3 regions of the Oceanobacter sp. 4_MG-2023 genome follow, and region 2 is predicted to be linked to each of the others. Evidence: predicted binding sites of a transcription regulator. Region 2 holds the regulator's gene; each other region holds the start of a gene.
What was found. The regulator FNR, encoded in region 2, switches genes on or off when oxygen is low (the NO sensors DNR and NnrR bind a similar motif). The targets are predictions, from matches to a motif close to TTGATNTANATCAA.
Positions count from the first base shown of each region.

Region 1: a site for FNR is predicted at 1,826-1,839, ahead of Q8W24_RS10225 (YdcH family protein). Genes of this name have one in related genera too.
Region 3: a site for FNR is predicted at 2,630-2,643, ahead of Q8W24_RS12470 (cytochrome ubiquinol oxidase subunit I). Genes of this name have one in related genera too.

Region 1 is NZ_JAUYVV010000012.1:26,907-37,897, reverse strand. It holds gene smpB (SsrA-binding protein SmpB) at 488-970, shown strand; RNA gene ssrA (transfer-messenger RNA) at 1,183-1,540, shown strand; gene Q8W24_RS10225 (YdcH family protein) at 1,892-2,143, shown strand; partial or broken gene tadA (tRNA adenosine(34) deaminase TadA) at 2,438-2,923, opposite strand; gene Q8W24_RS10215 (MotA/TolQ/ExbB proton channel family protein) at 3,034-3,537, opposite strand; gene Q8W24_RS10210 (translation initiation factor Sui1) at 3,694-4,053, opposite strand; gene Q8W24_RS10205 (sensor histidine kinase) at 4,109-5,635, opposite strand; gene Q8W24_RS10200 (Lrp/AsnC family transcriptional regulator) at 5,736-6,224, opposite strand; gene Q8W24_RS10195 (2-isopropylmalate synthase) at 6,447-8,123, shown strand; gene Q8W24_RS10190 (acetyl-CoA hydrolase/transferase family protein) at 8,484-9,995, shown strand; gene Q8W24_RS10185 (hypothetical protein) at 10,206-10,991, opposite strand, start outside.
Region 2 is NZ_JAUYVV010000005.1:57,469-68,459, reverse strand. It holds gene Q8W24_RS05625 (porin) at 1-943, shown strand, start outside; gene nosP (nitric oxide-sensing protein NosP) at 1,349-2,509, shown strand; gene Q8W24_RS05615 (NahK/ErcS family hybrid sensor histidine kinase/response regulator) at 2,506-5,130, shown strand; gene greB (transcription elongation factor GreB) at 5,192-5,671, opposite strand; gene ttcA (tRNA 2-thiocytidine(32) synthetase TtcA) at 5,735-6,586, opposite strand; gene fnr (fumarate/nitrate reduction transcriptional regulator Fnr) at 6,801-7,580, opposite strand; gene Q8W24_RS05595 (sulfite exporter TauE/SafE family protein) at 7,744-8,400, opposite strand; gene ccoS (cbb3-type cytochrome oxidase assembly protein CcoS) at 8,397-8,618, opposite strand; gene Q8W24_RS05585 (heavy metal translocating P-type ATPase) at 8,680-10,991, opposite strand, start outside.
Region 3 is NZ_JAUYVV010000017.1:61,770-72,760, reverse strand. It holds gene cydB (cytochrome d ubiquinol oxidase subunit II) at 1-986, opposite strand, end outside; gene Q8W24_RS12470 (cytochrome ubiquinol oxidase subunit I) at 986-2,395, opposite strand; gene Q8W24_RS12465 (sensor histidine kinase) at 2,791-4,737, shown strand; gene Q8W24_RS12460 (sigma-54 dependent transcriptional regulator) at 4,734-6,137, shown strand; gene Q8W24_RS12455 (PAS domain-containing protein) at 6,161-6,985, opposite strand; gene Q8W24_RS12450 (response regulator) at 6,982-7,734, opposite strand; gene Q8W24_RS12445 (sensor histidine kinase) at 7,739-8,962, opposite strand; gene Q8W24_RS12440 (DUF1989 domain-containing protein) at 9,322-10,991, shown strand, end outside.

The sequences.
Region 1 (10,991 bases), on a different contig from region 2:
ATACCTCTTGAATAAAGTTGAAAAACCGCTGACTTAACCGCCGCCAAGGCAACATCGAGACCGTAAACCATTCATCAAAAACAGCCCAACAGCCACGGGCAACAGACAACCCAGCCAACAAAAACTGCGCAAAGAATACCACTGAGTGGCAATAAAATGTTAGCTGAGAGAAACCCCTGCGTGTGGCCTTCCATTCTTCCACGCCAAAGCTCCTTGATAAAAAACACGCCATAATGACCCGTTCACCACTGGCCAGCGAATGTTCCCCAGGCTGGCAACGCAGTCAGAATCCAGATCCCAATCAACACCTCACACCACTCATACCGGTTTTATCTGAATTCATGTTATTCTCCTGACCAACCTGTGGCTGTATTGTTAAAAATTCTTCAGCTGTATCAAGTTGAGAACAACGCCAAAAACAGACGCTGATGCCACAGCATCCGACCAGACAAGTCCCACACCGCCCAGAGACATTCCTGTTGACAGTATGAGTACCAAAAAAAAGCCAAAAGCCGCCAGCTCGACCATCGCCTTGAACAAACGGGCTCGCCATGACTATTTCCTTGAAGACAAGCAAGAAGCTGGAGTGATGCTCAGCGGCTGGGAAGTCAAAGCACTGCGAGAAGGCAAGTGCCAGCTACTGGATTCATACGTCACCTTCCACAAAGGCGAAGTGTGGCTCACCGGCGCACTGATTACGCCGCTGAACCAGGCATCCAGCCACATCATTGCGGAACCCAGACGAGAGCGCAAACTGCTGCTCCACGCCCGTGAAATCGAACGGCTGGAGCAAAAAGTACTGGCCAAAGGCTATACCTGCGTCTGCACCGCCCTTTACTGGAAAGGCCATCGCGTCAAGGCCGAAATCGCCCTGGCCAAAGGCAAACAGTCCCACGACAAACGCGCCGCCAGCAAGGACCGCGACTGGGCCAAACAAAAAGAACGCATCATGAAACACTCGGTACGCTGATTTATCCTGTTTTCCAGGTACTGGTTCGATAGGTACTTGGCAAAACCCACGGATAGACGTATAGTTCCGCTCTTGCTACGCGAAATACTGCGTTGCCACAACAGTCAGAACATTACCTGCAAGGGAACCTGGCCGATAAAAAAGCCTATGGGTTTCTGACTGGACAGAAGGGCTGTTGCCCTGGGCTCACAAGCCTGAACAACACCGATTTTGGGGATGATCCGGATTCGACGTTGATTACAAAGCTAGTGGTGCATGCCGAGAGGGTAAGACGATCTCGTAAATCAAACGTTTTACATTTATATAGTCGCAAACGACGAAAACTACGCACTAGCTGCTTAATTGCAGCTTACCTCTGAACCCCGGTGCCTATAACAGGGGGACGAGGGCTAAGCCCTATAGGATCGCTTGGATGCTTCGCTCGGAGTTGAAGAGTTAAAACCAATCGAGCTCGTTCTGAACGCCCTGCCCCTCGGGCCGTGACGAACTAAATGAATAGAGACGGCTAAGCATGTAGATCTCCTAGTGGAGGATTGGCGGACGCGGGTTCAACTCCCGCCATCTCCACCAAATACGAAACCCCAACTGTTATCAGTTGGGGTTTTTTATTGCCTGTACCCCGCGCTACAGGTCCTATGAGGAAGGCCCAGAGCCTTTACGATAAAAAATGACCACTACCAAACACCTTATTCAGAGCTAAGCAGTTTGCACAAAATATAACCCCTACGGAAAGAGTTTGTGCGGATCAGCCAACCAGAAAAAGGCAATACAAGCCCAAGCATCAGATCTCCGGCTCATGCTTGTGATTTCATGATTGCAATAGCCTTCCACGCAGCATAGCCATTGTCTTTGAATCTGACCTGTATCAAGACTGCCTTACTGGCCGGCGTTATCCTGAATGCAGTCACCAAGGAGATTTACATGCCGATAGAAGCCCATGACCTGCACCACGATTTTCCAGAGTTGAGTGAACAGATTCGTGATTTGAAGATGAATGACCGTCATTTCGCCAAGCTGTTCGAAGAATACGATGTGCTGGACAAGGAAATACGCCATATAGAAGAACAAAAAGAAGCTGCTTCTGATGAACGTCTTGAAACGCTGAAGGTGCGTCGTGTTGCACTGAAAGATGAGCTTTACACCATGCTGAATCAGGCCGTTGATAACGCCTGATAGTGCTGGCCCGCTCCCCGACTCTGACTGACGTATCTCTCAGTCTCCGACTAACGCCTCGCTCTTGCGGGGCGTTTTTGATGGTGACCCCAAACCAGATACAAAATACCGGATGGCAGGCTTTTGCTGATACCTGTGGCTGCGCGCTTTATAAATAACGCCAAAATGCACTTTAACTTAACAAGCCGTCTCTCCGCCAGCATCGCAGCCTGACGGCTTGCCTGAATGATGGTCCGATGCATCCGGTTCCTCTTGAATGGGAGTGTCGGAAGTGTCCGGTTGTCGGGCAAGCGCTTTCAGGCGTTTGCGCGCCGCTCGCCGTGCAGCAAAGAAAGCCGACAACATCTGGCCACACTCTGCCGCCATCACACCACTCTCAATCTGGAAGGTATGGTTAAAGACAGGATTAGCGGCTAGCGGTATGGCACTGTGAACCGCACCGGATTTCGGTTCAGATGCCCCATACACCAGACGTTCGATACGGCTGTGAACCAACAAGCCATAACACATGGTGCAGGGTTCCAGGGTAACGTACAGGCAAGCACCACTGAGCCGGTAGTTACCAATGGTGGCGGCAGCTTCGCGTATTGCCAGCATTTCGGCATGGGCACTGGGGTCAAGATCGGTAATCTGGCGATTACGTCCACGACCAATCACCTGACCATGCAGCACAACCACGGCACCGACCGGTACTTCACCATCGTCAGCAGCGGTTTGCGCCAAGGCCAGCGCCAGAGTCATGGCTTCTTCATCACTGCTGATCAGCGATTGTGATGACATCGGCTTATGACTCACTGATTTTGCCTGCGGCTGTTATTTCTCTCACGACGGTTATTAAACCCATGGTTTGGCGTCTGTACTGTTAAAACAGGCAGCATGATACCCACTGCCTAATCGAAAGCCAGTACCGTTTTGATGCGCCGTTTTTCGTGTTCAATAATCCGTCTCAAGACGGTTTGTGCCAGCAAGCCTGTGATCGCGCCCACCATACCGGCAACCGTTGACAAGATGGCTTTGGAAATACCAGCCGCCATGGGTTTGGGGCTACCGGCACCGAGTTGCACCATGACATCAAATACTTCAATCATGCCTGTGACCGTCCCCAGCAAACCCAGCAGAGGACAAATAACAATAAACATCCGGATAGTAGTGAATCCTGCATCCAGCCCCATCGTCAAACTGGCCAGCAGTTCCTGATGAATCTGTCGAGAGATCCAGCTGTGTTTACAAGAACGGGAACACCATTCCTGCTGTGCAATGGCGCATCGTGCCGGGTGCACTGCCACCACATACAAGGTGCGTTCGATCAGGTACGCCCAGAGTAAAAAGATAACCGCCATAATGGGGTAAATCACTTCACCGCCGCGTTCCAGAAACAAGCTGATTTCTTCCATTAGCGCAGACTCCGGCATGCTATTGAAGTCATCAGCTTATCGTGTTGGCAAAACAAATAATCAGGTTGTTGGGCCAGGTTTGAAGTACATCAAACCTGGCGGACAATTCATCAGATCGTCATTCGTTTAATGAGGCAGTGTCATGTATCGGGCTTATTATCCGCCAGATTTTTTCACCGTAAAACCACGCCGGGTCAGCTCAGACATCAGCAAATCACGCTGCTCCCCCTGAATTTCAATAACACCATCCTTGAGTACACCACCAACGCCACATTTCTTTTTCAGCTCTTTGGCCAGTGTCTTAAGCTCGGCTCCGATCAGCGGCACTCCGGTCACCAGAGTCACAACCTTGCCACCACGCCCTTTGGTTTCTCGTGCCAGACGCACAATCCCGTCACCCTGGGGTTGCTCTGGCTCTCCGCAGCGACACTGTGCCACGGCTTCCCGACATGCGGGGCAGGTACGTCCAATTTCAGTGGAATAGACCAGTCCACCGCTGTTTTTTTGCTTGGCCATGTGATTCCTCATTGTTGCTACCGCAACGCTAAATCATTCACAGCCATTCGGCAAATCAACCTGCCGCAGAGCTGGCACTGCTCGATAACGTTGCCACAGGAAATGTCAGCATCACTTGGGTACCGACTCCCAACTCACTATCAATGGTCAAATCCCCACTATGATAAGCCATCACAATAGCGACCTCCGCCAACCCCAAGCCGTTTTCCGGCACTCCCCAATCCGCATGGATCCAGCTGTTCACCGCGGTAGCATCCATGCCCTCCCCGGTATCCCGGATGGATACACATACCGTGTCGTTCACGGTTTCGAGGCAAATGGTTATCTTGCCCGGATCACTTCCAAGGGCTTCACGGGCATTGGCAAGCAGCTGCCGAAATGCCAGACGAACCTGACTCTCAACACATTCAATTCCGGGGATAGGCGTTGTTTCAATTACCAGGTTGATACGTTCATTGAGCGACTGCTCCGCGACCACCTTCTGCATCAAGGCAGCCAGATCCAGGCTCTGTCGAGGCTCTGGGCTGGCCAGAACATGTAGTTCGTTGATTCTCCGGTGGACTTGCTCCAGATTGGTTCTGAGCCTGACCAGCTGGCCCGGAGGATGATCGCGACCATCGGATGCCAGCCATTGCTTCACTTGCTGCTCAGACTCGGCCAGTGGCTGATTGGATTCTTCTGTAATGGCCGCAACCAGATACCCCAACGATGCCATTTGCTGCGAGTGAGACAACAGTCGCTGGGTACGCTCCAGTTCATCAAAACGCTGCTGCAGCTGGCTCTTGCTGTTTTTTAACGCCCTGTTACAAGCCTGCATCTCATGTTCCAGCACTTGCTGCTCTTGACGGGCGTTTTGCTCCTCTTGCTGGCAACGCCGCAGCTCCGCTGCTGTAGACGTTAACAAGTAATTGATCTTGCCCGTTAATGCCTGCAATTCACACAGCCTTTCCTGACATGTCACCGGGGGCTGCTCAGTACAACCAGGGACAATCCCCTGGAGTTGCCGAATCAGCTCACCCAGCGGGCGAGTCAGTCGCTGATAGAAAATCACCACCAGCGCCAGCACCAGCAAAAGGTTGCGTACCACCTCCAGTGCCATGGTCATCGCTGCTCGTTCTCGAAACTCGGTATGAATTTCACGCTTATCAATCCAGACGGTCAAACTGCCTATTTTTTCAAAATGTGCTTCCACCAGATTATTGCCGAGCAGGTCGACTGTTTTTTCCAGCAAGTAAGGCTGCAGCAGATCATTTTTCAGATCATCAGCCGACAGTCCACGCCGCTGGCTATAACCAGACAAGTCATCGTCGACATACACTGACACAATGGAGCGATCCAGCATCAACCCTTCAAAAATCAGCTGAACGGCGGTGTTATGGTATTGCTGCAGTGCCAATGCCAGCTGATCGCTCTGATACACCAGCAAGGTATCCAGATTGGTCTGAAAACGTTCTTTTTCTATTAGATAATCGATGCGAATTTGTACTGCACTAAACAGCACACTGAGAACCAGGCTGCATATAAGAATGTAGCCTGTCAGTTTACTTGCTGCTGAAGGAAATTGAGGTATCACAGTTGCCATTGCCTGATTCCGCTGGTTCTACCTGAGTATAGCCGCCTCCGCTGCCGCTGTTTGGAGCGGACACTCGGCAAAAACGACACTGCATCACAACACTGGCCTGCTAATCCAGTGGCAAAGCACTGCGATCGACCACCTTACGCATTACAAAACTGGAATGAACACCGCTGACACCTTCAATACGAGTCAGCGTTCCAAGCAATAATTGCTGAAAGGCTTCCATATCACGGACAATAACCTTGAGTACATAGTCTGCCGACTGACCGGTAATCAGATAACACTCCAGTACTTCAGGGCAAGCATCCACCGCAGCCTCAAAGGTAGCAAATCGTTCCGGTGTATGTTTGTCCATATTAATATGTATCAACGCCAGCAAATCCAGGCCCAGTTTTCGGGAGCTGACATGAGCACGATACCCTTCAATCACGCCGCTGTCCTGCAATGCCTTGACCCGGCGAGAACAGGGCGAGGGAGACAAGCCAACCTGATCAGCCAGCTCCAGGTTCGACAAGGCTCCATGCTGCTGCAACAGCGCCAGAATACGCCGATCGGTACGATCCAGAACAACCAGGTCACGAGCAGATCGACTCATGCAAATCTCTCCATCAATATCTTTGAGGAAGCCGCAGAAAAAGCATCTTTTACCAAGCCTAAAAGCAACTCAGCAATTTATCACCAACAATTCAAGATATAGAACAATATTCACAAAAACAACCGTGCAAAACCACAACAATTAACAATCTTTCATCCCGTACTTCACTTTACACTGTACCCAGTTTCATCACAGCAATCTGAATACCAGTACGGAGCCACCATGAGTCATCATAAATACAGCAACCCGGACTTCAATCCGGAAAAATACCCGCGTTTTCCTGTTATCCGGAAAAGCGATCGCCGCTGGCCCAATGCGGAAATCAAGGCGGCTCCGCTGTGGTGCTCTGTCGACCTGCGTGATGGTAACCAGGCGTTGATTGAGCCCATGAACGTTAGCCAGAAACAGGCAATGTGGCACTTATTGGTCGATATGGGCTTCAAGGAAATTGAAGTCGGCTTCCCTGCTGCATCACAACCGGACTTCGACTTTGTCCGCTGGTTGATCGAAGAAAATCGTATTCCGGATGATGTCACGATCCAGGTGTTGGTACAGGCGCGTAATGATCTGATCGAACGCACCTACGAAGCCCTTGATGGTGTGCGCCGCGCCGTGGTGCACGTGTACAACTCAACCTCTCCGGTCCAGCGCCAGAAAGTCTTTAACCTCGACAAGGCCGGTATCATCGACATTGCCCGCAAAGGCGCTGCCAAGGTACAGCAAGTCGCACGGGACTATCCGGCAACAGACTGGACCTTCCAATATTCACCAGAAAGCTTTTCCGGTACGGAAGTCGACTTCGCCGTCGAGGTGTGTAATGCCGTCATTGATGTTTGGCAGCCCACTCCCGAGAAAAAAATCATCCTCAACCTTCCTGCCACGGTTGAATCGGCCATGCCCAATGTATTTGCTGATCAAATTGAATGGTTTTGTGATCATGTTGAAAAACGCGATAGCCTGTTAATCAGCATCCACACCCATAACGACCGGGGTTGTGCCGTAGCCGCAGCGGAAATGGCCATTCTGGCCGGAGCCGATCGTATAGAAGGCACCTTGCTGGGCAATGGTGAGCGCACCGGGAATATGGATATCGTTACCATGGCCATGAACCTCTATAGCCAGGGCATCGACCCGCAGTTGGATATCAGCATGGCTGACGACATTATCAGCACCGTCGAAGCCTGTACCAATATCAAGACCCATCCGCGCCACCCCTGGCTTGGAGAACTGGTATATACCGCTTTTTCCGGTAGCCACCAGGATGCCATCCGTAAATGCCTCGCCGTGCAAACAGCGAGTGAACACTGGGATGTCGCTTATTTGCCAATCAATCCGGAAGATATCGGTCGCAGCTACCAGTCTGTCATCCGGGTCAACAGCCAGTCGGGCAAAGGAGGAGCCAGTTATTTGCTTGAGCAGGAAATGGCCATCACCTTGCCACGCTGGGTACAGATTGAACTGGCCCAACCTGTGCAGGCATTGGCTGAACGCAGTGCCAGCGAACTGCAAACCGACGATATCGTCAGCTTGTTCCGCCGCACCTTTATGACCAGCCATGGCCAGTTGCAACTCGACAGCTACACCCTTGAAGGCAGTGGCAGCCAGACCGCCGTTCAGGCTTGCCTTAACGACGGCAGCAACCTGATCAGCTTGCACGGGCACGGCAACGGTGCGATCAGTGCCTTTACTGACGCCATCCACCGCGCATTAGGTGTGTCGGTCCAGATCGTGCAATTTGATGAGCAATCATCCGGTGAAGGTTCGGATGCCGGGGCTGTCGCCTTTATCCAGGCCAATATCAATGGCCAACGCTACACTGGCGCGGCAGAAGACGAAGACACATTAAGCGCCAGCATGAATGCCGTTTTGGCGGTGGTGAACCAGTCTATCGCCCAGTAGTCTTCGAGAGAACAGCATCGGTGCAAAACTAACGACTGCAAGGCTTGCACCGGTGCTGTTCTCTACTGTCTTTTGTATAACTAACTAACGTATCACCGACAGCCAATACCGCAACGTTATAAGATAAGCTCGCCCTGCCCTCAGCGTTTTACGCTTACAGCGGTATTTCCCGCCCGTTTTGCAAAAAAACCACCTGACAATTATGTCATTTTACTCAACACACTGTTTTTATAGACTTAAGTCGATACCGAAAGATGGTACTTAGCACGCATAAAGCCATACTATTTGGCACGTATTGGCATAAAAAAGACATGAAATACGCCAATCGGATATTACTCTTTATATAACCGGGACTTTTCTATGGCTACAGATTCACGCATGCTCTGCACGGCACTCTCTGATCGACTTATGTCTGCCGAAGACGCCGCCGCACTGATACCTGCTGGCAGCACCGTTGGCATGAGCGGCTTTACTGGCGCAGGTTACCCTAAAGCCATTCCTGCTGCTTTGGCTGATCGTATAGAAAAACTGAACAACGCTGGCGAAGAATTCCGCATCAACATCTGGACTGGCGCGTCAACCGCACCGGAACTGGATGGTAAGCTGGCGGCCGTCAACGGCATCAATATGCGTTTGCCTTTCCAATCAGATCCAATCTGCCGTGAAAAAATCAATAACGGCAGCATGGATTACATCGATATCCACCTGTCCGAAGTATCCCAGTACGCCTGGTCCGGCTTCCTTGGCAAAATGAACATTGCCGTCATCGAAGTCACTGGTGTACTTGAAGATGGTCGCCTGATCCCTTCCTCTGCGGTTGGTAACAACAAGACCTGGATCGAACAAGCTGACCACATCATTCTGGAAGTCAACAGCGCTCAAAGTGCTGGTCTGGAAGGCATGCACGATATCTACTACGGTACTGCCTTGCCGCCGAACCGCAAACCTATCCAGATCAGCAAGCCGACCGACCGTATTGGCAAGCATTATCTGGATTGCCCAACCGAGAAAGTCATTGCGGTTGTTGAAAGCCACGCTCCCGATCGCAATTCAGCGTTTAACCCACCAGATGAAATTTCGCGCCGCATTGCCGGCCATATCCTCGAATTCTTCGAGCAGGAAATTGCTCTGGGACGTATGCCGAAAGAATTGCTGCCAATCCAATCCGGTGTGGGCAACATTCCTAACGCCGTACTGGAAGGTCTTGATGCCGGCCCATTCAAACAGCTGACTGCTTTTACCGAAGTAATCCAGGACGGCATGCTGGCCATGCTGAAATCCGGCACTCTGGCAGCCGCATCTTCTACCGCTTTCTCACTCAGCCCGACCGCCATGGACGAGCTGAACAATAACATCGACTTCTACCGGGAACGGATCATCTTGCGTCAGCAAGACATCAGTAACCACCCGGAACTGATTCGTCGTTTGGGCGTGATCGCCATGAATGGCCTGATCGAAGCCGATATGTACGGCAACGTCAACTCTACCCACATTATGGGTAGCCGTATGATGAACGGTATTGGTGGTTCCGGTGACTTCGCCCGTAACGGTTATCTGTCGATTTTTGTAACGCCATCAACCGCCAAAAACGGTGCCATCTCTGCCATCGTGCCAATGGTTTCTCACGTTGACCACACGGAACACGACGTCAAGATTCTGGTTACCGAACACGGTCTGGCGGATTTGCGCGGTCTGTCTCCAAGACAGCGTGCACACGTCATTATAGAAAAATGTGCCGATCCAGCCTTCCGCCCAGCCTTGCGCGATTACTTTGATCGCGCCTGCGCCAGTGGTCGTGGCATGCATACTCCGCATTTGCTGGGTGAAGCATTAAGCTGGCACCAACGTTACGAAGAAACCGGCCATATGTAAGACGATGTAATATCGTTTTGATGGTTTCCAGCCATCAGGTGTCAGCTCCTGACCCTGATGGCTGATCTTCTTCAGATGCTGGCTATTCAGTTCTGATATCAAGCTTTCTATTCTTTTCCAGCCCTGCACTCAGACAGTCCCAACACCAGCCACAACACCAGTCACTATGACTGCAACCCCTTACCACCATCCCTGTGTGTCAGATCAACGTTATCGCTGTAACGACTGCCATTCCGACTCCGTCAACCAGCTTGCTTCTGGCAGCCCCAAAGATAACGCCAACCGAACCAGGCCGTGCAACCAGCTGCATGCATTCGCTTGTGGTATTTCGCCCAGCCGCGCCGCAGGGTGATTACTGAACCCCAGTACCTGACTGCTATCCAGATGCAGGCGACGACAATGCCCAATAAACACTTCCGGGCGCATATCACAGAAAACCAGACGCTGACGTACAATCTCGGGGAACAGACCACTGATAATTTGATCGTCAACCTGACAACCGGCTTCGGCTGAATCCCTGGCGTGGCGAAACCGGCCAGGCTCCAGCAAGTACACCAATGAATGTGGCCGTTGATGCTGTTGCAAGCGCTCACTGATCTGTAATGCCTGCTGCAAAGACTGATAACCACTGGCCACCAGCTGAATTTCCGCAGCACAATGCCCATGCAAACACACAGCCCCATGACTGACCAACTGCTCTGCCATCGCCGGTGTCATAATAGAGGCAACCGGGCCATCCGGAATGACTAGCTGCATCACCACTCCAGTCTCACCGTAGCAGCTCTTTAAAGCCGCCTGCGCAGTATTGCCATCCGGGATCAACAGCACCCGCATCTGATCGGCACTTTGCGACAACAAGAGTTCTGTCATTTCAGGAGCGGCAGGGTCATGACGACAAACCAGTGGCAAGCCAGCCCAGGGGGCGGCTTCATCATCCAGCTTTTGCCGACGGGCAAAGGCAATCGCCTGTAACACCGGCTCCAGTATGGCAAGACC
Region 2 (10,991 bases):
TGACGGTACCAATGATGTATCCCAGTCCCGTGTCAAAATGGGCTTTTTACCCAATGTGATCGGTTTTAATTTCAGTAAAGAGGTGGATGGCCTGACCATGGGCGGCCGTTCTTCTTTCTGGGTCACCATCAACGATGGTAATTCCAATCTGACCGACTCCATGATTGATGTGCGGCAGTTCTATGCCACAGTCGATGGTGATTTTGGCCAGATTCTGATGGGTAAGGATTTCGCACTGTTTAACCGCGCCAATATTTTTGGCGATGAAATGTTGCTGGGCTTTGGTCAGACCATCACCACCACTGACGATGGCAACAACGTATCTTTCGGTAATATTGGTACCGGCTATCTGTATCCTTTCCCGAACTCCCAGATTACCTACCGCATGCCGGCCATGGGAGGCTTTAACCTGGCTGTGGGTCTGATGGACCCGGCCAAGCGTTCAACGGCATCGGAAGAAAGCCGTCCCCGTATCGAAGCCGAAGCAACCTACGATATGGACTTTGATGGCGCTACCGCCAAAGCCTGGGTGGGTTATATGAACCAGGAATCGAAAGAAGCCGGTACCAAACTGACTTCCAGCGGCGTGTCTTACGGTCTGAATGTCAAGGTGGCGGGGCTGGCCCTGACTGCTTCCGGCTTTACCGCTGAAGGCGTTGGTGCGGCGGGTCTGAGTAATCTGGTTACCTCTGATGGTGCAGAAGTGGATGGCACCTTGTTGCAAGCATCCTATACCCACGGTGATAACCGCTTTGTGGTGTCCAAGGGCAAGAACGACGGCGGCACTACCGACGGTGGTTCTGATCTGGATCTGGAGAACAAAACCCTGGCCGTTTTCCATTCCATCAACAGCAATCTGACGCTGGTGGGCGAATGGGATAAAGCCGAGACCGCTACGGCGGATACAACAACCGTCGCACTGGGCGCGGTTGTTACTTTCTGAGTGTTTTATAGATAAGCACTGCCTGAAAAATCGGAACAAGGGACGGCTACGGCTGTCCCTTTTTTGTGGCTGGTTTAGTGGCTGGTTTAGTGGCTGGTTTAGTGGCTGGTTTAGTGGCCGCTGGCGATAAAACGACTGTAAAAAACGACTGTAAAAAACGACTTATACACAAACGACTATAAACAAAACGGTTATAAATGACGTACTTTCAGATGAAGTATGTCCGGCAGTATTGAATGGCAAGGGCTGGTGAATCGGGGCAGAGTCGTGAACTCAGCCAAACGAATGTGCCAGCAGAGGAAGCACCGGGTCGGAAGTAGCATGTTCCTGCCCTTTGCGGTTAAGTAAACTCATGCGCTATGGAAAGAATATCCTGAGTGGTGTGGAGGCAGGAAGGTGGAAACGATGCTGGCATTACAACCCAAACAGTACGATGGCATAAAAACAGCCTGTTCAGCCAGCCAGGATCCAGAGGTTGCCGCGCAAGAGTTATTGCAGGAACTGGCGGGTATCGAGCTGAGTCAGGTGGTGTTTTTCTGCTCCAACGATTTTGACTTTGAAGCCCTGGCCAAGGCGCTGGGCGAGTGTTTTTCCGGTGTTAACCTGGTGGGCTGTACCACCGCCGGAGAAATCTCGCCGCTGGGGTATTGCAGCGGCAGTATTACCGCGATTGGATTTCCGGCTTCATCGTTTGCGATCCAGTCGGCCCTGATGTCCGATCTGGCCCGCTTCAGCTTTGCTGATGCCCAGGGGCTGATTCACCAGATGCTCGACCACTGCCGTGAGCAGCAGGTTGCGCCCATCAAGGGTAATACCTTTGCCTTGACCTTGCTGGACGGACTGTCGGTAGAAGAAGAGCGCTTGCTGCGTTTGCTGAACGCACACCTCGGCAGTATTCCCTTGCTGGGAGGGTCGGCGGCCGATGATATGTGCCATAACAAAACCCATGTGTATTATGACGGCCGTTTCCATACCAACGCCGCCATTCTGTTACTGGTGAATACCGCCTTTGATTTTGAGGCCTTCAGTATTCATCATCTGTTGCCGACCGATGACAAGCTGGTGGTGACCAATGCCGATCCACTGGAACGGCGGGTATTTGAGATCAACGCCGAACCCGCTGCCCTGGAATACGCCCGGGTATTGAATATTCCGCTGGAGACTTTGAATCCGCAAATATTTGCCCTGAACCCCTTGTCGGTAAAAATCGGTGAGCGCTATTACCCCCGCGCCATTCAGAAAGTGAACCCGGACAACAGCCTGTCTTTTTATTGTGCGGTGGATACTGGCATTGTACTGACGTGTTCACGGTCAGATGACATGCTGGCGCAGCTGGATGGTTTATTCGACGACATCAGCCAGCGCATCGGCACGCCGCAGTTGATCCTGGGCTATGATTGTATTTTTCGGCGGCTGGAGCTGCAGCATCTTGGCTTGCTTGAGACCGCGTCCACCATGTTTGCGCACCATAAGGTGATTGGTTTTAACACCTATGGGGAACAGTTTAACGGCATGCATTTGAACCAGACGTTCACCGGTGTGGCACTGGGAGGAAATGACTATTGAGTGCAGAGGTCGATGAACTCAAGCGGCGCCTGGCCGAACTTGAAGACAAAAACCAGCGGCTGGAAAAAATCAATCAGGCGCTGATGCATCGGGTTGAAGCCGGGCCGGAAAATTCTGACGGTGCCTACGATAACTTCAAGCATTCGGTCTATCTGGCGGAGCAGGTACGTGAACGTACCGAGGCGCTGAATGAAGCGATGCACAGCCTTAAAAGTACCAACGTCGAGCTGGTACGGGCCAATGCCGCCGCCACCAATGCCCACGATCTGTTACGACAAGCGATTGAAAGCATTTCCGATGCCTTTGTGCTGTACGATGCCGACCGCAAGCTGGTGCTGGCTAACTCCCGTTTCAACCAGTTCTGGCAATGCTCCGGTATTGAAATTTCCCCCGGTATGGAACAGCAGCAGATCCATAAACTGTCGCAGCACTACCGCTTGATTGACCGTTATTATGGTGAAGCGGTCAGCACCGGTTATGGTGCCTTGCCGGGGGATGGCAAGGTCTTCCATATGCGTAGCGGTGCCTGGGTGCATGTCAGTGAACGGCCGACACGGGATGGCGGTCTGGTGGTGTTGTACAAGGACATCAGCGCGCTGATCGAAAATGAACGGGCGTTGCGCGAACGGGCGTTGGCGACCAAGTCCCGTACCCTGCAAAATACCCTCGATAACCTTTCGCAGGGGGTGGTGCTGGTCAATCAGGCCCAGCACCTGGAAACCTGGAATCACCGCTTTGCCGAACTGACCGGGTTAAGCAAGGCGGTGCTGGAGTCCGGCTTCAGTTTCTCTGGCATGATGCAGCTGACCGAAGTGGATGACCTCAACCCCTTGTCAAAAGACGGGCAGGGCAGGCCTTGCCTGCAGCTGGAGCAGGTGTTGTCGGATGGCCGGGTGCTGGAAATCCGTACCCATCCGATGCCCGATGGTGAGTTCGTCAATACCTATACTGATATCACCGAACGCAGCCGGGCGGTAAGAGCCTTGGCCGAGAGTGAACAACGTATCCGGGTCATCACCGATACCGTGCCGGCGCTGATTGGGTATGTCGACAAGAACCTCAGTATTATGTTTTCCAACCGTGCCTATGAAACCTGGTACGGTTATGAGCGCGAAGATATCCTCGGCCGCCGCATGGAAGAGATTATCCAGCCGGAGCAGATGCGGCGCTTGCGGCCTTATATCGAACGGGCGCTCAGTGGGCGCAGTGTGAATTTTGAAATCACCGATCCCGCTCCGGATGGTGAAATCCGCCATGTGGTCAAAAACTATGTGCCGGAAATCGACAGTCAGGGAGAGGTGCAGGGGTTTTATGTGCTGATTCAGGATATTACTGAAATCCGCCGGACTTCCGAGGCACTGACCCAGGCCTATCAACATCTGGAGCAACGGGTCGAAGACCGCACCAAGGAGCTGACGGAGCTGAATGGCCAGCTGCTGCAGGAAATCGAAGAGCGGGTGCAAATGGAGCATCGCTTGCGGGATGCCAAGCAGGAAGCCGAAAAAGCCAACCACAGCAAAACCAAATTCCTCGCCGCGGCCAGCCATGACCTGTTGCAGCCGATGAATGCTGCGCGGCTGTTTTGTGCTTCCTTGATGGAACACAATCTGGATGAGCGTACCCGGCAACTGGTGTTTTCGCTGAATTATTCACTCGAAGATGTCGAAAGTCTGCTGGCGGCGCTGGTGGATATTTCCAAGCTGGATGCCGGGGTCGTCAAACCCGATATTACGGCTTTCAGTGCCGGGGACCTGTTGGGGAATCTGGCCAATGAATATCGTACGCTGGCAGCGGATTCCGGGCTGGCGTTTGAGTTTGTCGCCACTTCGGCGGTGATCCTGACCGACTCACAGTTGTTAGCCCGTATTCTGCGTAACTTCCTGACCAATTCCGTGCGTTATACCCGTGAGGGCAAGATTTCTCTCGGTTGTCGCCGTCGTCCACAAGGGCTGGAAATACAGGTCTGGGATTCCGGTGTGGGGATTGCCGAAGACAAGCTGGAGGAGATATTCCTTGAGTTTAATCGCGGCAGCCAGAAAGACACGGCGCGGGACAAGGGTCTGGGTTTGGGGTTGGCGATCGTGGATAAAATGTCCGGTATTCTGGGGCATCCGATCAAGGTGCAGTCCCGACTTGGCTTTGGCTCCTGTTTTTCGGTATTGGTGCCTTATGGTCGCCGCCAGCTGTCCCGCAAGGCAACCACACCGGGATTGGCCTTGTTGGGCAATCAGCAATTTCGGGGACGCCGGGCGCTGGTGATTGATAATGAAGCATCGATCTGTCAGGCCATGGCGGTGTTGCTCAGTGGCTGGGGTTTTGAGGTGATCACCGCGCGTAGCTACGAAGAACTGTTGGTGCAACAACCAGAGCTGGATGCCGGTATTGATTTGATTCTCGCCGATTATCATCTCGACAATGGCGTCACCGGGCTGGATGTGGTTCGGCAGATGCGTACCGATCTGGGGCTGGATGCGCCGGTGCTGATGATTACGGCCAATTACACCAATGTGCTGAAACAGGAAGTGCGGGAGCTGGGCTATCGTTTGATGAACAAGCCGGTACGCCCGGCGAAACTCAAAGCCATGATCCATCATATGATTCATCAGGCCATTGTGGTGTAAATCACGGATTCCAGCTTCCAGCCGGTTTCTGGATCAGAACAGCGGCCAACCTCGTCTCTTGTTATAACGGGGTATCGTAACGAATGGCGGTGATTTCCCATTCCCGGGTTGCTTCTTCTGTTTTGATGAACACATCATCACCGACTGACTTCCCCAGACACGCTCTGACAACCGGCGCATTAACAGAGGCATAATGCTTTTTGCCGTAGATTTCATCCGGGCCAACGATACGGAAAAGCAAGGTGTTATCCTCTTCGTCCATCAGGGTAACCCAGGCACCAAAATAGGCCTTGCCTTCCTGACTGGGGTGGTATTCGCTGACCCGTACAGCGTCCAGCCGTTTTCTAAGATAGCGCACCCGGCGGTCAATCTCTCGCAGCCGTTTTTTGTTGTACTGATAGTCGGCATTTTCAGAACGGTCGCCCAGACTCGCTGCCCAGGTCACTTTTTTGGTGACTTCCGGGCGTTCAGTTCGCCAGAGATAATCCAGCTCCTGCTCCAGTTCTGCATACCCCTCAGGGGTGATGATATTGGTATCCATGGTTCTCCCTTGAAGGTTGGGTGCGCTGTCTGGTGAGGAGCTGCCCAGGGGCCGGACGCGCCTTTAATCGATGGTGACGATATCGAGCCGGGTGGCCAGGTGCGTCTGGTCTTGTTGTTGTTGCAAATTGACAAAATCAAACAGATTGAGATCGCCGAGCTGGGAGGGGGCGATATTGCAGATGGCAGCAAAGATATTCTCGCTGCGGCCTGGTTGTACCCTTTCCCATTCGGTCAGCATATTCTTGATGTTCTGGCGCTGCATGTTGTCCTGGGAGCCGCACAGGTTACAAGGGATGATTGGGAACTCCATGGCGGTCGAATAAGCCTGGATGTCTTTTTCCTTGCAGTAGGCCAGCGGACGGATCAGAACGTGCTTTTTATCGTCGCTGAGCAGCTTGGGTGGCATGGCTTTGAGTTTGCCGCCGTAAAACATGTTCAGGAATAAGGTTTCAATGATGTCGTCGCGATGATGGCCCAGGGCGATTTTATTGGCACCAATTTTTTCAGCAAAGCCGTAGAGGGTGCCGCGACGCAGGCGGGAGCACAGGCCGCAGGTGGTTTTTCCTTCCGGCACCAGATCCATGACCACGCTGTACGTGTCTTTTTCAACAATATGGTAGGGAATATCCAGTTTGCCCAGATACTCGGGTAACACGTGTTCGGGGAAGCCGGGCTGTTTCTGGTCCATATTGACGGCAATCAGCTCAAAGTTGACCGGGGCGCTTTTTTTCAGGCTGATCAGGATATCGAGCATGGTGTAGGAGTCTTTGCCGCCCGACAGGCATACCATGATCCGGTCACCTTCTTCGATCATGCAATAGTCTTCAATCGCCTTGCCAACGTTTCGGCGCAAACGTTTATGAAGTTTGTTGAATTCGGTGCGTGCTTTGCGATCAATGACATCGGCGGTCATGCTGGAAAACTCCTGAGCATTCTGGGGCGGAACACTGGCTAAAAATCAGGCGGCGAATTCTAGCGAATAGATTGGCTGGCGTCAGTAACTGTTGCCAGCCAATAACAACGCGGTGGCCGGTTAGCGGGTTCAGGGATGAAACTGGGCACAGAAACAAGGATATAAGGGGTTTTTGCCGTTACCGCTGAGAAGGGTAACGGCACGCTGTGCGGGATTATTCCGCTGGCGTTTTCTCGTCACATTCAATTTGTGGGTTCAGTCCGGCCATTTCATACAGGCTGTTCATGTCCAGAACGATGATTTCCTTGCTCTGGGTTTCGATCAGGGCATTTTTCTGGAAACGGGTGAATACCCGACTGATGGTTTCTACCGCGAGGCCAAGGTAGTTGCTGATGTCGACCCGCGACATGGGCAGGCGGAAGTGGGTGGCACTGAAACCGCGTCGAGCGTAACGGTTGGAGATATCCAGCAAAAACGAGGCTACACGTTCTTCGGCGTTCTTTTTGCTCAACAGCAACATCATGTTCTGGTCGTGACGAATTTCGTTGCCCATGGTGCGCATCAGCTGTTTGCGCAGGTCGGGGAGTTCGTCAGTCAGGTTTTCCAGCTGATGAACCGGAATTTCACAGACGGTGGTGGTTTCCAGCGCTTTGGCGGTGAGAGGGTAATCACCGGCATCGTAACCGGCCAGACCAATCAGTTCGCTGGCGAGATGAAAGCCAGTGATCTGTTCTTCGCCATTACTGGCCAGGGTGTAGGTTTTCAGGGCACCGGTACGTACCGCAAACACGGACTGGAATTCATCCCCTTGCTGGAATAACAGCTGGCCTTTTTGAATGGGCCGGCCGCGGCGAATGATATCGTCCAGTCGCTCCATATCTGTGTCACTGAGCGAGAGTGGCAGACACAGTGCGTTCAGGGAGCAAGTCTGGCAGTGGGGTTGATTACCGCGCAAGGGAGGGTGCGCAGGCTGTGCAGCTTGGTTTGTTTTCATTGAGCTCACCGTGTCGGGTTTTCCGTTATGTAGGGAAGAACCGTGTTCCATTAATTTTCGTATGGTCTTAGCTCGACGAGTGGCTGTCAAGACATTGGTCAAGGTATTGAGTCAAGGTATTGTCAACGGATGATCAGTCGCTGATCAATAACGACCCTGGCTACTATAACCAGATGGCTGCTGCAGTCCAAACGCCGTAACCAATCAGTAACAGTCCGGCAATGATACGGCTAAGGCTGTGACTGAGTAATCGGCTCAGGCTGGTGGCGGCGAGGCCACTGGCGAACAGGGCAGGCAGTGTGCCAAGGCCAAAGCAGAACATGGTCAGTGCCCCTTTGAGGGGATCACCATTGGCGGCGACCCAGCTCAAAGTGCTGTATACCAGTCCGCAAGGGAGCCAGCCCCATAGCAGTCCAAGGCGAAAGCGACTGCTGATCGAATATTGTGTCATCAAGGGGCGGGTAGCAGGCTGCAGCCTTTGCCATAGATATTGGCCAACTTGTTCGATACGGGTGAGCCAGCTTGCCCAGCGGGCAACGTAGAGCCCCATCAGCACCAGCAGTATGGCGGCCAGTGTACGTAATGCCAGCATCAGTACATCATTCAGTTGTTGTAGCCATAAGCCAAGCAGCGAGACGAGCAGGCCGGCAAAGGCGTAACTGGTGATACGACCGCTGTTAAAAGCCAGTGCTGTCAGTAGCGGTTGTTGTTGTGAGCGGGTGCCAATGGCGGCGGCAATGCCGCCACACATTACCAGGCAGTGACTGGAGCCAAACAGGCCCAGCAACAGGGCGGTTAACAGGGAGAGTGGTTCAATCACAATGGGTTTTTATCGGTTGCCGTGGTATGGGGTGCTGGTGTTGTGTCGGTTGCTGCGGGTTGGGTGCTTGCGGGATCGTCATCGTCATCAAAGAGAATTCTGTGAGCCGGAGATTCCATATCATCAAACTGGCCGCTGCGCACTGCCCAGAAAAAAATCAGCGTGGCAATGCTGATCAGGACGATCGAAAGTGGAACAAGTATGTAGATAATATCCATGTTATGTCCATCAAACCAAGCGAGTGGAAGCCATTATAATCTGGCCTTGTGGCTGAGTGTGCTAATTGTGACCGGATACATCCGGTTTGGTCGTCCGGGATAGTCGCAGCGCATTACTGACCACCAAAAGCGAACTGAATGACATGCCAATGGCTGCGGCCCAGGGAGGAATATAACCTGCCGCTGCCACTGGCAAGGCCAGCAGATTATACAGCAGCGCCCAAGCGATATTCTGGTAGATCACCTGGCGGGTACGGCTGGCGGTGTCCAGAGCCTGTAATACACAGTCCAGGCGGCCGCTGGTGACCAGGGCATCGGCGCTGGTTTTGGCCAGGTCCGTGGCGTCACTGACGGCAATGGCAATGTCGGCCCCAGCCAGTACCGGGACATCGTTGATGCCATCGCCAATCATTAATACACGTTCTCCCTGCTGTTGCCACAGGCGTACCTGTTGTAGCTTCTGTTCGGGTGACAAGCCGATCTGGACGTCGTCAATACCCAGCTGTGTTGCCAGTTGTTGACCTGAGGCGCCGGGGTCGCCGGTGAGCAAGGCTGTTTTGATTTTGCGTTGGCGCAGGCCCTGGGTCAGGCTGGTGGCGGATTTTCGGACGCTGTCCCCGAGCCTGATCCAGGCTGCAGCCTGATCGTCGACACTGAGCAGCAGCCATTGCCCTTCCTGATGGTTCAACTGACTGGTATCCAGTGAGGAGTGGTCAGGCAAGGCAAAGTCGGGGCGGCCAAAGCGGACGGCATATGACTGTTCTGCTGTTGGCTGCCATTGCCCCTGAATGCCAGCCCCGGTGTGTTGCTGGACCTCGGTGACGGTGTCGGGACGAATCCGGCGAAAAGCGCGAGCAATCGGGTGACTGCTGGATTTTTCCAGTCCGGCGGTAATGGCGAGTACCTGGTCGCTGTCCAGTTCCCCCGCCAGAACGACGTCTTCAATGGTGAGCTTGCCTTGGGTGAGGGTGCCGGTTTTATCGAATACTACCCGGTCGATGGTCGGGAGGGATTCCAGTACGTGGCCTTTGCTGATGAGTAATCCGGCCTCTCGTAGCGCGCCGGTGGCCGCTGTCAGCGCCGTTGGTGTTGCCAGCGACAAGGCGCAAGGGCAGGTGACGACCAGTACCGACAAGGCGATAAAAAAGGCGTGATCGTTACCCTGTTGCCACCAAAACAGAAAAACAGCCGACGAAATCAGCAAGACGGCGGCAACAAAACGACTGGCAATCCGATCGGCGATCAGGGCTATTCGGGGTTTTTCCTGCTGTGCCCGATCCATCAGGCGAACAATGGTCGACAGCTGGGCTTCCGCTCCGGTGGCTGTGACCTGCATGATAATCGGGCTTTCGATATTGATGGTGCCGCCAATCAGGTGATCCTGATTACGTTTGGTGACGGGCAGGTATTCGCCCGTCAGGGCAGCTTCGTCGACGGAGCTGCGACCCTGGATCACAACGCCGTCGGCAGGAATGGCATGACCGGGCTTGATCAGCAGCAAATCTCCCAGTCTGACTTCTTCGCTGGCAATAACCGTTTCGGTGGCGTTTGGGGTGTCGTCACTGAGTTTCAGAGCGACGTTGGGCAGCAGCGTCAGCAGGTTGTTACCGGATTTTCCCATGCGATGACGGGCGCGCATTTCCAGAAAGCGGCCCAGCAGCAAAAAGAAGGTGAACATGCAGACGGAGTCAAAATAGACCTCTTTGCCCTGGTTGAACGTGCTCCAGATGCTGGCACAAAATGCCAGGGCAATCGCGAGGGAAACCGGTACATCCATGGTCAGGTGGCGGGTTTTGAGGTCCCGGATTGAGGCTTCAAAAAAAGGCCAGGCTGCGTACAGCACCACAGGTAATGTCAGTAACATGGAGGCCAGGCGCATAAAAAATTCGTATTGCGGCACCATGCCCACATACAGAGGGACGGCCAGCATCATTACCTGCATCATGCCGATGCCAGCAACCGCCAGACGGCGGATGCTGCGCTTGCCTTCGACATGACGTTGCTGTTCGGCAGCGGTTGCAGAAAAAGGGGAGGCGCGGTAACCAAGGCGGTAAATTTGTTCGATCAGACTGGAAACCGGTATTTTCTCTGGTTCCCAGCGTACCACCAGGCGGTGGTTGGACAGATTGAGGACGGCCTGGTCAACGCCGGGCAGCGCATTCAGACGGTGTTCGATTAACCAGGCGCAGGCTGCACAACTGATACCATCGATCACCAGGGTGGCTTCTGCCATACCATTGTCCAGCCGGGCAACAAAACGTTGCTGCATGGCCTCGCTGTCGTATAGCGCCAGTGATTCCCGTGCTTGCAGTTCATGGTCGTCCAGTTCGGCGGGAGACAGTTCTGGCAGCGCGGTGCGGTGCTTGTAATAGT
Region 3 (10,991 bases), on a different contig from region 2:
TCCTGATAATCTTCTACCTTGCCGGAAAATACCCGGTAACCCCATAAGGTATAAAGGCAAATCAGCGGGATAAAAATACACACGCCGGGTAATAAAAAGTACAGGCTGCTGTCGGGGGATGCTGCTGCCATAAAGGTTAGCTGGCCCGGTATCAGATAGGGAAACAGACCAACAACCAATCCGGCAAAGCTGAGCAAAAAGATGATGGCGGCACACCAGAAGGGACGGCTTTCGTGTTGGTGGTTGTGCAGGCCTCGCCAGGCGAATAATGCTGCCAAAAAGGTCAGTATCGGCAGTGGCGACAACAATAAAAAGTGGTTATCGGTAAACCAGCGATCCCTTATAGCTGGCTGGCTGATTACGGTCCATAAACTCACTGCCACCATGGCGAACAGGGTGGTCATCAGCAGGTATTTTCCCAGTTTGGCGGCGTGTTGCTGAATCTGGCCACGACTTTTCATATAGAGATAGCAGGCGGCTAATAAAGCGTAACCTGCCATAACCGCAAAGCCCGTCAATACCGAAAAGGGTGTTAGCCAATGCAGGCTCGACAGGCTGTGACTACCTGCTGGAATACCTTGCACCAGAGAGCCTAGCAGCATGCCCTGGCAAAAAGCGGCAATGGCAGAACCGGCGCTGAAGGCAAAATCCCAATAGGGTCGCGAGGTGTCGGATTTGAAACGATATTCAAACGCCACTCCCCGGAAAATCAGCGCAAACAACATCAGCATAATCGGCAGGTAAAATACCGTGGTAATCGCGGCATAGGCAGCAGGGAAGGCTGCAAATAGCATGACGCCGCCAAATACCAGCCAGGTTTCATTACCGTCCCAGACGTGTGAGATGGAGCGCATCAGGTGATCACGTTCACCATCCTGATCAAACCAGGGGTAGAGAATGCCGATCCCCAGGTCAAAGCCATCCAGCAACACATACATAAAGATGGAAAATCCCAATAACAGAAAATAGAACAAGGCCAGATCCATTATTTTGCTCCTCGTTCTTGTTGGTTCAGGTTTTTGACCCAGGCGAGGGCATAGCCGGGGGCATCCATACCAATCAACTGTTCTTCCAGTGCGTTCATGGTGGGTGGGCCTTTTTTAATCAATTTGCGCATGAAGTAGAGGTAAACACCCAGCAGGGAGGTATAGATCAACACAAACATGATCAGCGTGAACAACACCCGCTCGGCTGGTAGTGGCGATACGATGTCTGAGGTACGCACCAGGTTATAAACAATCCAGGGCTGGCGACCGACTTCCACCACGTACCAGCCAGCGAGCACCGCAATCACTCCACTGGGAGTAAACAGCGTTACCAGTGCCAGAAAGGGTTTGCTCTCAAACAAGCGCTCCTTGCGACGTAAAGCCAGCGCCAGCAGGGCAATACAGATCATGCCGAAGCCAATACCGACCATTACCCGGAATGACCAGAACACCAGTGGTACGTTGGGACGATCTGCTGCCGGTACGGCTTTCAGGCCTTGCAGCGCGCCATCCCAGCTATGGGTCAACAGCAGGCTGCCAAGGTTTGGAATCGCAATTTCATAATCGTTGGATTCGGTGGCCATGTTCGGCATGGCAAACAGCAGTAGTGGTACGTTGTTTTCTTCCGCAGGCCAAATGCCCTCAATCGCCGCCAGCTTGGTTGGCTGGTGCTCCTTGACGTTCAAGCCGTGCATATCACCCACCCATGCTTGTAATGGCGTCAAGACCAGAGCGAACCACATGCACATGGACAAGCCTTTGCGGGCGAAGGGAATATGCTGTTTTTTTAACAGGTAGTAAGCACTGATACCGGCGACCACAAAGGTGGCGGTGATCAACGAGGCCATCAGCATATGCATCAGGCGGTAGGGCATGGAGGGGTTGAAGATGACTTCCATCCAGTTGGCCACCTCAAAGTGGCCATCGACAATGATGTAACCGGCAGGGGTTTGCATCCAGGAGTTGGCAACAATAATCCAGAATGCGGAAAACCAGGTGCCGACCATCACCACCGTGGTGGCAAAGAAGTGCAGTTTGCGGCCAACCCGCTGCCAGCCAAATAGCATCACTCCAAGAAAACCGGCTTCCATAAAAAAGGCCGTTAGCACTTCATAAGCCATTAATGGCCCTAATACTGCGCCAGTCATTTCCGAAAACCTGGAAAAATTGGTGCCGAATTCATAGGATAAAACAATACCGGATACGACGCCCATACCAAAGGTAATGGCAAAGGGTTTTATCCAGAATTTGGCCAGTTGCAAGTAATAAGGGTTGTGGGTTTTTAACCATAAACCTTCCCAGATAGCAATTAATGTGGCCAGGCCAATAGTAATGCTGGGGAAGATAATATGAAAGCTCACCGTAAAGGCGAACTGCAATCTGGATAATAGAGCGACGTCGAGATCCATAGCCATTCCAATAGTGTTAAACCAGAGCTTTTAATATTTTATAAAAAACAAAAGCCGTGAATGATAAAAATGATTGATCAAGTCGTCCGCTAGTTGGCCTTGTTGCTGGCCAGCGTGCGCATTTTCTGGATGGCCAAAGGAAATAATGCCAAACCAGCAATGCTGAACAGTGCGATGACTTCCGTCATGAAAAATCCAGTATTCATTTTGCTTTCTCCAAAAACAGATAAAATTTTGAGATAGATCAAGAAATATGATTTGCTTACAAGCAATCGATAGGCCAATTTTTATTGGTTTTTATCTTGTTGATTTTTAAGGATAAAAATTAATTTTTGTGTGAACTGTAAAGTAAGTTTACGATTGTTTGTTGTGGTGGTGTAAGCGAGGTTGACAGTTTGAAGCTCTCATTGATGTTTGAAATCGCCATGTTGGTCTCCAGTGTTTGCGGTTTTTTGGTCGCGGCCTGGCTACTCTGGCGTGCTCGCAAACAAAGCGACCTGCAAGCCTTGGCTGGTTTTGCCATCATGATGGCGGTGTGGTGTTTTGGCCATGTGGTGCTGTTTCATGGTTATGAACGTATTGGTATTTATATAATTTTGGCCAATCCACTGATGCCTACTTTTTTCCTGCACTTTGCGATTCGGTTTGTAAACTCCGGTGCTGCCAGAGAAGATAAACTTGATCGTCTTTATCAAACGGTTCCCTGGTTTTATGCCACCAGTATTGCCGTGGTACTACAAAGCTGGTGGGTGGGTGCCGGAGATTCTATTGGCACCTTGGATATCCGTTACTTTTTTGTCTTTACCGACGTGGGTGTCTGGAATTTATCTTATACCGTACTGATCGGTATACTGGCACACGCAGTATTATTGTTTGGCTGGTATCGTCATTCGGGTAATAAAAAGCGATCGATTCTGGCGATGTTTGGTGTAGGAGCCTGGGGGCTGCTACTGGCTACCAGCTTTGTTTTTCCTTCTTTTGGCATCAGCTGGTTTCCCTATCCGATGTTGCTGCTGCCTACCTACTTGCTGCTGCTGGTGTATGCCGTGGTGCGTTATCAGATTCTGTCGGTCAATGCTTTTGCCAACCGGGCACTGTTGTGGGTGTCCATGATGTTGGTGATTCTGTGTCTGATTGCGGTGATCGGGGTGGTGTCCGGACGTATCGGTTTACAGGCATTGGCGAACGTGCCCAGTTGGCAACTGTGGTTGTATTCGTTGCTGGTATTGGTGGTGGCTGCATTTATCTATCAGCCGTTAAGCCGGATGGTATCGCGGTTGATTTATCCGGGGGCTTCGCTGAATGAAACTGTGCTGGAGACTTGGTCAACCCGGTTAAAGGAAGCGGAAGACTGGTCTCAGCTGGTCAGTCTGGGTGAGCAGTTGCTCTCACAACAAATACGCCACAAGGTCGCTATCCAGCTGGATAAGCCGGTTCCGATGGAGCCATCCCAACACACTGCGCTGGCGCTGCGGCTATCACGATCAGCGTCTGGCTGGCATTTTGTGTTGGTGGGTTGGGACGATGCCAGCCCTGGTATGCGTCTGACGGCGGAAGTGTTTGCCTCGCTGTTCTCGACCAGTTGTGGTTTGTTGGAGCATTCGCTGGCGCTGGCGGCGGCGGAGCGTAAACGGCTGGATGAACAGCACCTGGTCGAGCTGGGTAGCCTGTCGGCAGCGATGGCGCATGAGTTGCGTAATCCCCTGAATATCATTGCGATGGCGGCTTATGATGCACCTGCTGCCACCCGCCAGCATATTCAAACCCAGCTTAAGAGAGCAGACCGGCTGGTCAGCGATATGCTGGTGTATTCCGGCGGTCTGACTCTGCAAATCAGCGTTATCCCCTTGCGGGCGTTAGTGGCGAATGTCTTGGCGCAAGCTCCGTCCGACGGAGTGGTGTGTGAGCTGAAAATTGCCGAGACACTTGAGCTGGAAGGGGACCCGCAACGACTGCAGCAGGTGTTTATTAACCTGATCGATAATGCCCTGTCGTTCCTGCGTAATGCGGCCGATGGCCACTTGTGTATCGAGGCTGAGAAAGAGGGGCAATATCTGCTGGTGCGCGTTCACAACAACGGGCCGGAAGTGGATGCCGGACTGCAAGGGGATGCCCTGTTTCAGCCATTTGTCACTCGGCGGGCAGGCGGCAGTGGTCTGGGGTTGGCGATTGTGCGGCGTATTGTCGATGCCCATCAAGGCCAGATTTATCACCGCAAGGATAGCGATTGGCCGGTAACGTTTGATCTGCGGTTACCGTGCCGCCCGGCAACGGCATCTGCTGTCGAACCGGCTGCCGTGGTTACACAGAATAATGACTTTTTGCCAGAGCAACTTTTATGACACGTGCCAAGACACAACAACGCATATTACTGGTGGATGACGAGCCGGCATTTCGGGAGCTGGCCAGTCGCTGGTTGGCGAATCAGGGTTATCACGTCAAAACTGCCGTCAGCCTGGACGATGCCCGTCAGGCGCTGGTGTCGTTTGAGGCTGACCTGGTGTTACTGGATTTATCCATGCCGCCGCTGTTTGACCCCCAGGTTACCCTGGCGGCGATGGCTGACTTTGACGGTCGGCCAGTGATTATTATCACCGGCCATGCCGATCGTGATCTGGCGCTGCAAGCGGTGGCGCAAGGAGCGTGGGATTTTATCGCCAAGCCGATTGATCCTGACATGCTGGCGGTGGTGGTGCGGCGGGCGCTGATCAAGACGACGCTGGAGCGAGAGCTGCAGCAGCTGAAACAGTCCAGCCAGCAGCCATCAGGGGCGGCGGCCTATCTGGGCCTTTCGGCCAGTGCACAAAAAGTGCGGGCCTTGATTGAGCGTATCGCGCCCACGGACGTGCGGGTGCTGGTCACCGGGCCATCAGGAACGGGCAAGGAAGTGATCTCGCGGGCATTACACGACCTGAGTCATCGCTCGGACAAGCCTTTTGTATCGGTGCATTGTGGAGCGATACCGGCCGACTTGCTGGAAAGTGAATTGTTTGGCTACGTCAAAGGCGCGTTTACCGGAGCCGAAAAAGACAAGGCCGGTTTGTTAAGCCTGGCCGATGGCGGCACATTGTTTCTGGATGAAATTGGTGAAATGCCATTGGCAATGCAGGTGAAGTTATTACGCGTGTTGCAGGAAGGCACGTTTTTCCCGGTGGGAGGGCGCGAGCAAAAACACATCGATATCCGGGTGGTCTCTGCCACCAATGCCGATTTGGCCGAAAAGGTACGCGGTGCTGAATTTCGCGAAGATCTGTATTACCGCATTAAAGGCGTCAATATAGAAACCCGGCCACTGTCGGAGCGACAGGAAGATGTACCGGTATTGCTGCAGGCATTCCTGTCGCGTTTGCAGCAACAGCAAGGTAAAAGCTGGCAGCTCAGCCCGGAGGCGATGCACTGGTTCCGGAGCCAGACCTGGCCTGGTAATGTTCGGGAATTAAGGAATGCCCTCGAAAGCGTGGCGTCCATTTGCCCAGAGGGGCAAATCACCCTGGAGGATATTCAGCTGCTGTATCCTGCGACGGCAGGAGCGGTGGCCGGAAATCCAGCGTCCGCCATCGAGTGTGCGGTCGCTGAGGTGCCTCTCAGTGAAGCGAGCCTGGATGAGCAGGTCAGGGCGCTGGAGATCCGACTGATCGGGCAGGCGCTGTTGCAATGTAGCGGCAACCGTACCCGGGCCGCCCGGCAATTGGGTATCTCCCGGCAAGGGTTAATCAAGAAAATAGAACGTTATGGGCTATAGGCCTGCGGCTGGTGACGTTGCCATCAGGCTGACTTGACCTGATCGTGCCAGTCTGATCGGGCAAAAATCACCCCTTCAACGGCGAGGACATTGCCGTTACTGCTATAGACGCCATGGCCTTTTTCCGTGACATGGTTCATCTGGCCGCTGGTATGAAACAGCCGATAGTTCAGTTCAAAGCTGCGGCGCTGTGACAGGGCTTCCTGTACCTGCTGCCAGACGTAGTCGACGTCCGCCGGATGAATCAGCCTGCCATAACTTTTCTGAGTCATTCTGACCAGATCGTCGGCACTGTACCCTGTCAGGGCCAGACAGCCTTCGCTGACGTATTCCATGGTCCAGTCGCGGTCGTTACGAGAGCGGTAAATCATTGTTGGCAGGCGCGACACCAGAGCATTGAGGCCACGCTGGGTCGCACGGTTTTGCTGGTCTTCCTGCTCCTGAAGAGAGATATCACACAGGGTGGCAGAATATTGCCGGGTCTTTGGTGATTGCGGCCCCAGGGTTTGCAGGCGTAATTCACACCAGAGTGGCTGCCGGTCCGGGCTGGCGAGGCGTAACTTGAGCGGCGGATACGGACCACTGGCAGTCAGGTCGCTGCTGCCGTTAAGCAGCTGTAGCCAGGCGGCACGATCCTGCGGGTGCAGAAAATCAGCCAGTGGTTGGTTCAGGCTGCTCGTAATGGTGTGGCCACTCAGTTGCTGCCAGGCCTGGTTGGCGTAGGTCAGGCGTCCGAGCTGGTCGAGCTGCAAGACGGCATCGCTCAGGCTGTCGAGCAACTGTTGCAGATCGGTCGTCGCAGACTCCGCGTGCCGCAATGATCGGGACTGACGGCGCAGCCAGCTCACAGCGTCAGGCTCACGGCATCCGGATGCTGGTGTACCCAGGCAGCCAGCTCCAGCCGCGAATGCAGATTCAGTTTACGCAGCAGGCTTTTGACATAGACCTTGACGGTGCCGTCGCTGATCCCCAGTTCGCGGGCAATCAGTTTGTTGTTCAGCCCTTGGGCAATCAGGGTCAGGGTCTGGCGCTCTCGTGCTGTCAGATCAACGCCGCCCGGGAGCCGTGTGTCGGATTCGGTGGTGGCAGGGCTGATATCCTGGTCGCCTGGCCCTGGTTGCCGGAAGGCTTGAGCCAGCAGGGTGACGCTGTGATTGTTGAGGGCGACTTCGCCACTTAACACCCCGTCCAGCTGGGACAGCATGTCGTCGGGGGCGGTGTCTTTCATCAGATAGCCATCGGCACCACTGCTGAGGGCTTCAAACAGGTCGCTGTCATGCTCGGAGGCAGTAATCACCACCACCTTGGTATCGATCTCGTGCTGGCGAATCTGACGAAGTAAATCGAGGCCGCTGATTGCTGGCATATTGAGGTCGAGCAGTACCAGCTGTGGCCGATGTTGCGCCAGCACGGCCAGCAGGTCGCCACCGTGTTCGAGGTCGGCGGCAACGCTGAATTGGTCGCTGTCGTTCAGCAGCTGGACAACACCACGGCGAAACAATGGGTGGTCATCAACCACCACCACACGGGCGGCAGCCTGGGGGATGGATGAGTGGCCGGGTGGACTACCAGGTGTCATACCGGATGACGGAGTCATAATGCTATTTCCGAAAGGATGGTTCAGCCAGGCGGTCGTGTCGGGCCTGAGTGAGTGGATGGGTCAGTGGCAGCTGCAAGCGGACACAAGTACCGCTGGGCTGGCGGGAACCGATCGTCAGGCTGGCACCGATACGCTGTGCCCGCTCCTGCATGATCTGTAGCCCGAAGCTGCCATTGTTGGCGGCTGCCTGAATGCCGCGCCCATTATCTTCTATCGCACAAACCAGTGTGCCGTCCGCTTCCTGATAGAGACGAATACGGGCATGACTGGCATGAGCGTGGCGCACCAGATTACACACAGATTCCCGCACAATATAGAGCAACTGGGTGGCCTGGTGGTCATCCAGAGGCAGATTTTCGCAACGATTATCCAGCTCAAACACCAGTGCTGAACGCTCTTCAAATTCTTCTACCAGCTGATTGAGCTCATTACCGAGTTCACTGGCCAACGTTGACAGGCGGGAAGTTGCAATCAGTTCCCGGGTCTGGCGATAGGCAAACAGACATTGCTCGGAGAGGTCCTGGGCTTCAGGTAACAAAGCTGACAGTTCGGCACTGTTATCGCAGCGTTTGGCCAAGCGGGCACTGCTCATGCGCAGGTATCCCAGTACCTGGGCGACAGAGTCATGTAATTCGGCGGCGTGCCACTGGCGCTCATCTTTCAGTGCTTGTTGCAGCCGTTGTTGCTGTTGCTGCCAGCCATTCAGGCCACGACACAGTTGCTCGCCGAGCAGCGACAGGCATTGCTCCAGCGATTCCTGGTCTCGGGATTTGATATGTTGTCCGTTCACCAGTAACCAGGCTGTCCCTTGTTTCAGGGTCAGGGATTGCATCCGGTGGCCAGCAGGCAACAGCACATGAACAGGGTCGCTAACCGGAGTGATCTCCGCGCTATTGGCCAGCATGACGCAGCGGTAACCGTTGTCCTGGCTACCGGGTAACCACAGTGCTTGCAGCAGGCTGTCGGGGCGGGTCGGATGAAACTGCTGTTGCAACCAGGATTGTAGTGGCACCAGCAGTGTGGCCAGTTCGGTTGCCGGCTGAGTGCAGCTGGAGATATCACAAGCGAGATCAGGCAGCAGGCGCTGGGTAAATTCCGGTGCATCGGCAGGCACAGGTCGGGGAGTGATGTAACGGCTTTGTTGTGATGAAATCACCCATTCCAACAAGCGCTGCAGTCGGCCAGATATTGGCTGGGCCATGCCATTCGATTGAATCACTGTCATCGAATTTCCCTCCGATTATGGTCCCGGCCGCGACGTGATCGACGACCAGAGAATACCTTTGGGCAAGACAGGTAGCAGGTGCTGTGCCAGTTTCGATATTTTGGCTGATATTTGTCCCGTTATATCCCCCTTGATAAGGAATATTCTCAAGTGAGTATCCCTTCCTGAGTATTGAGACCAACAATCCCTTGAGTAAATATTTTTAACCGAAGGGAAACAGCAACACCCGCTCTGTTTCCACCATTTGTTAACCAGGCTTTGTGTATGTCTGACGGCGAATATGCACCAGAGTGACTCCGGACGGCCGGAATTGCACTGGGTTGACGCACAGAATGACGTGAGAGCCAGCAGGAGTTGTTATGGCGTTTGCTTTGCAACCACAGACTCAATCCCGGATTCCAGACCATTGTCGCCGTTATCGGCTGTGTGGCCAGATGGTGTTGCGATTGCTGTTACGACCAGGGGATACCCTGATACTGAGCGGCAGCGACCCACTGCAAGGCGTCGAGATCATTCGTTGTGATGACGTGTCAGCGCCGGCGCTGACCGCCAACGATAGCACCCTGGCGCTGACACCGGTTGTGGCCGACGGCACCCTGAGTCTGCTGGAGCAGGGCGACAGCCGCTCGCTGCAGGCTCGTCAGCAGTTGCAAGACTGGCAGGTGGCCGGGCATCTGAGTGATGTGCTGAGCATCCCTGCCGAGACCATCATGGCCGGCTGCACCTTGACCGCGCAACGGGAACAGACCCTGGTGGTGGTGGCCCCGGCGGCCCCGATGGCGGTGGATAGCCAGATTGCCCCCGGAGAAGTGGAAATTGGCCACGGCAGCACGCGATTTGCGGGTAACCTGCCGGAACCGTTGGCACCACCGGTACAGGATTTACATATTCCCGACAGCACAGCCCGGGCCTATACCGTCAAGGCCGGGCAATGGATTCAGGTGATTGATGTCGAGGGCAAGCAAAGCTCCGATTTTATCGCCTTTGACCTGGACGCTGTAGAAGCCGCCAGACGTGGTGAAATATCTCCGCATGACATTCCCATGCTGGATGCTGTGGCGACCCGTACCATGATGGGGCATAGCTTGCCGACGCCGGGTCTGCACTCGCGTTTTTATGACCAGAATCTGAAAATCATGCTGGAAGTGGTGCAAGACACCGTCGGTCGCCACGACAGCTTTATGCTGGCCTGTACGCCACGTTTTTATGAAGACGCCGGTTATTTTGGTCATGCCAGCTGTACCGACAATTTCAATACCCAGCTGCGCGACTGGCAGATTGCCCCCCGTGCTGGCTGGCCTGCGATCAATTTCTTTTTTAATACCACTGTCAGTGACTGTGGTGCGGTGTATGGCGAGGAACCCTGGTCGCGGCCGGGGGATTACGTCCTGATGCAGGCACAGCGCGATTTGCTGTGTCTCAGTTCCGCCTGTCCTGATGATGTTGACTCCGCCAATGGCTGGTGCCCGACCGATATTCACGTCCGGGTTTACGATGCCGAGCAAACTTTTCCACGATCTGTCGCCTGGCGGGATATTCCCGAGGAGCTTCCACGTATGACTCAGCAAACCGGTTTCCATTCCCGCACTTCCGCCCTGACCACACACTTCGGTGAGTACAAGGGTTTTTGGCTGGCTGACGAATATTCCGGCTGGGGTGCCACTGCCGAATACCTCGCCTGTCGCGAACGGGTGGCGATGATCGACCTGACCGCGTTACGCAAATTTGAAGTGGTTGGCCCGGATGCCGAACGGCTGTTACAGCTGGCGCTGACCCGTAATGTCCGGCGGCTGTCGGTGGGAGAGATCTCCTACACCGCGCTGTGTCATGTGACCGGTGGCATGATCGACGACGGCACCGTGTTCCGCATGGGGCCGCAGGCATTCCGTCTGGTGACGGGTGATTCGTTTGTCTGCACCTGGCTGAAGCAACTGGCCAGTGAGCACCAGTTTGCCGTGCGGGTACAAGAATCCACCAGCCAGCTGCATAACGTCGCCGTACAAGGGCCAAACAGCCGTGAGCTGCTCAG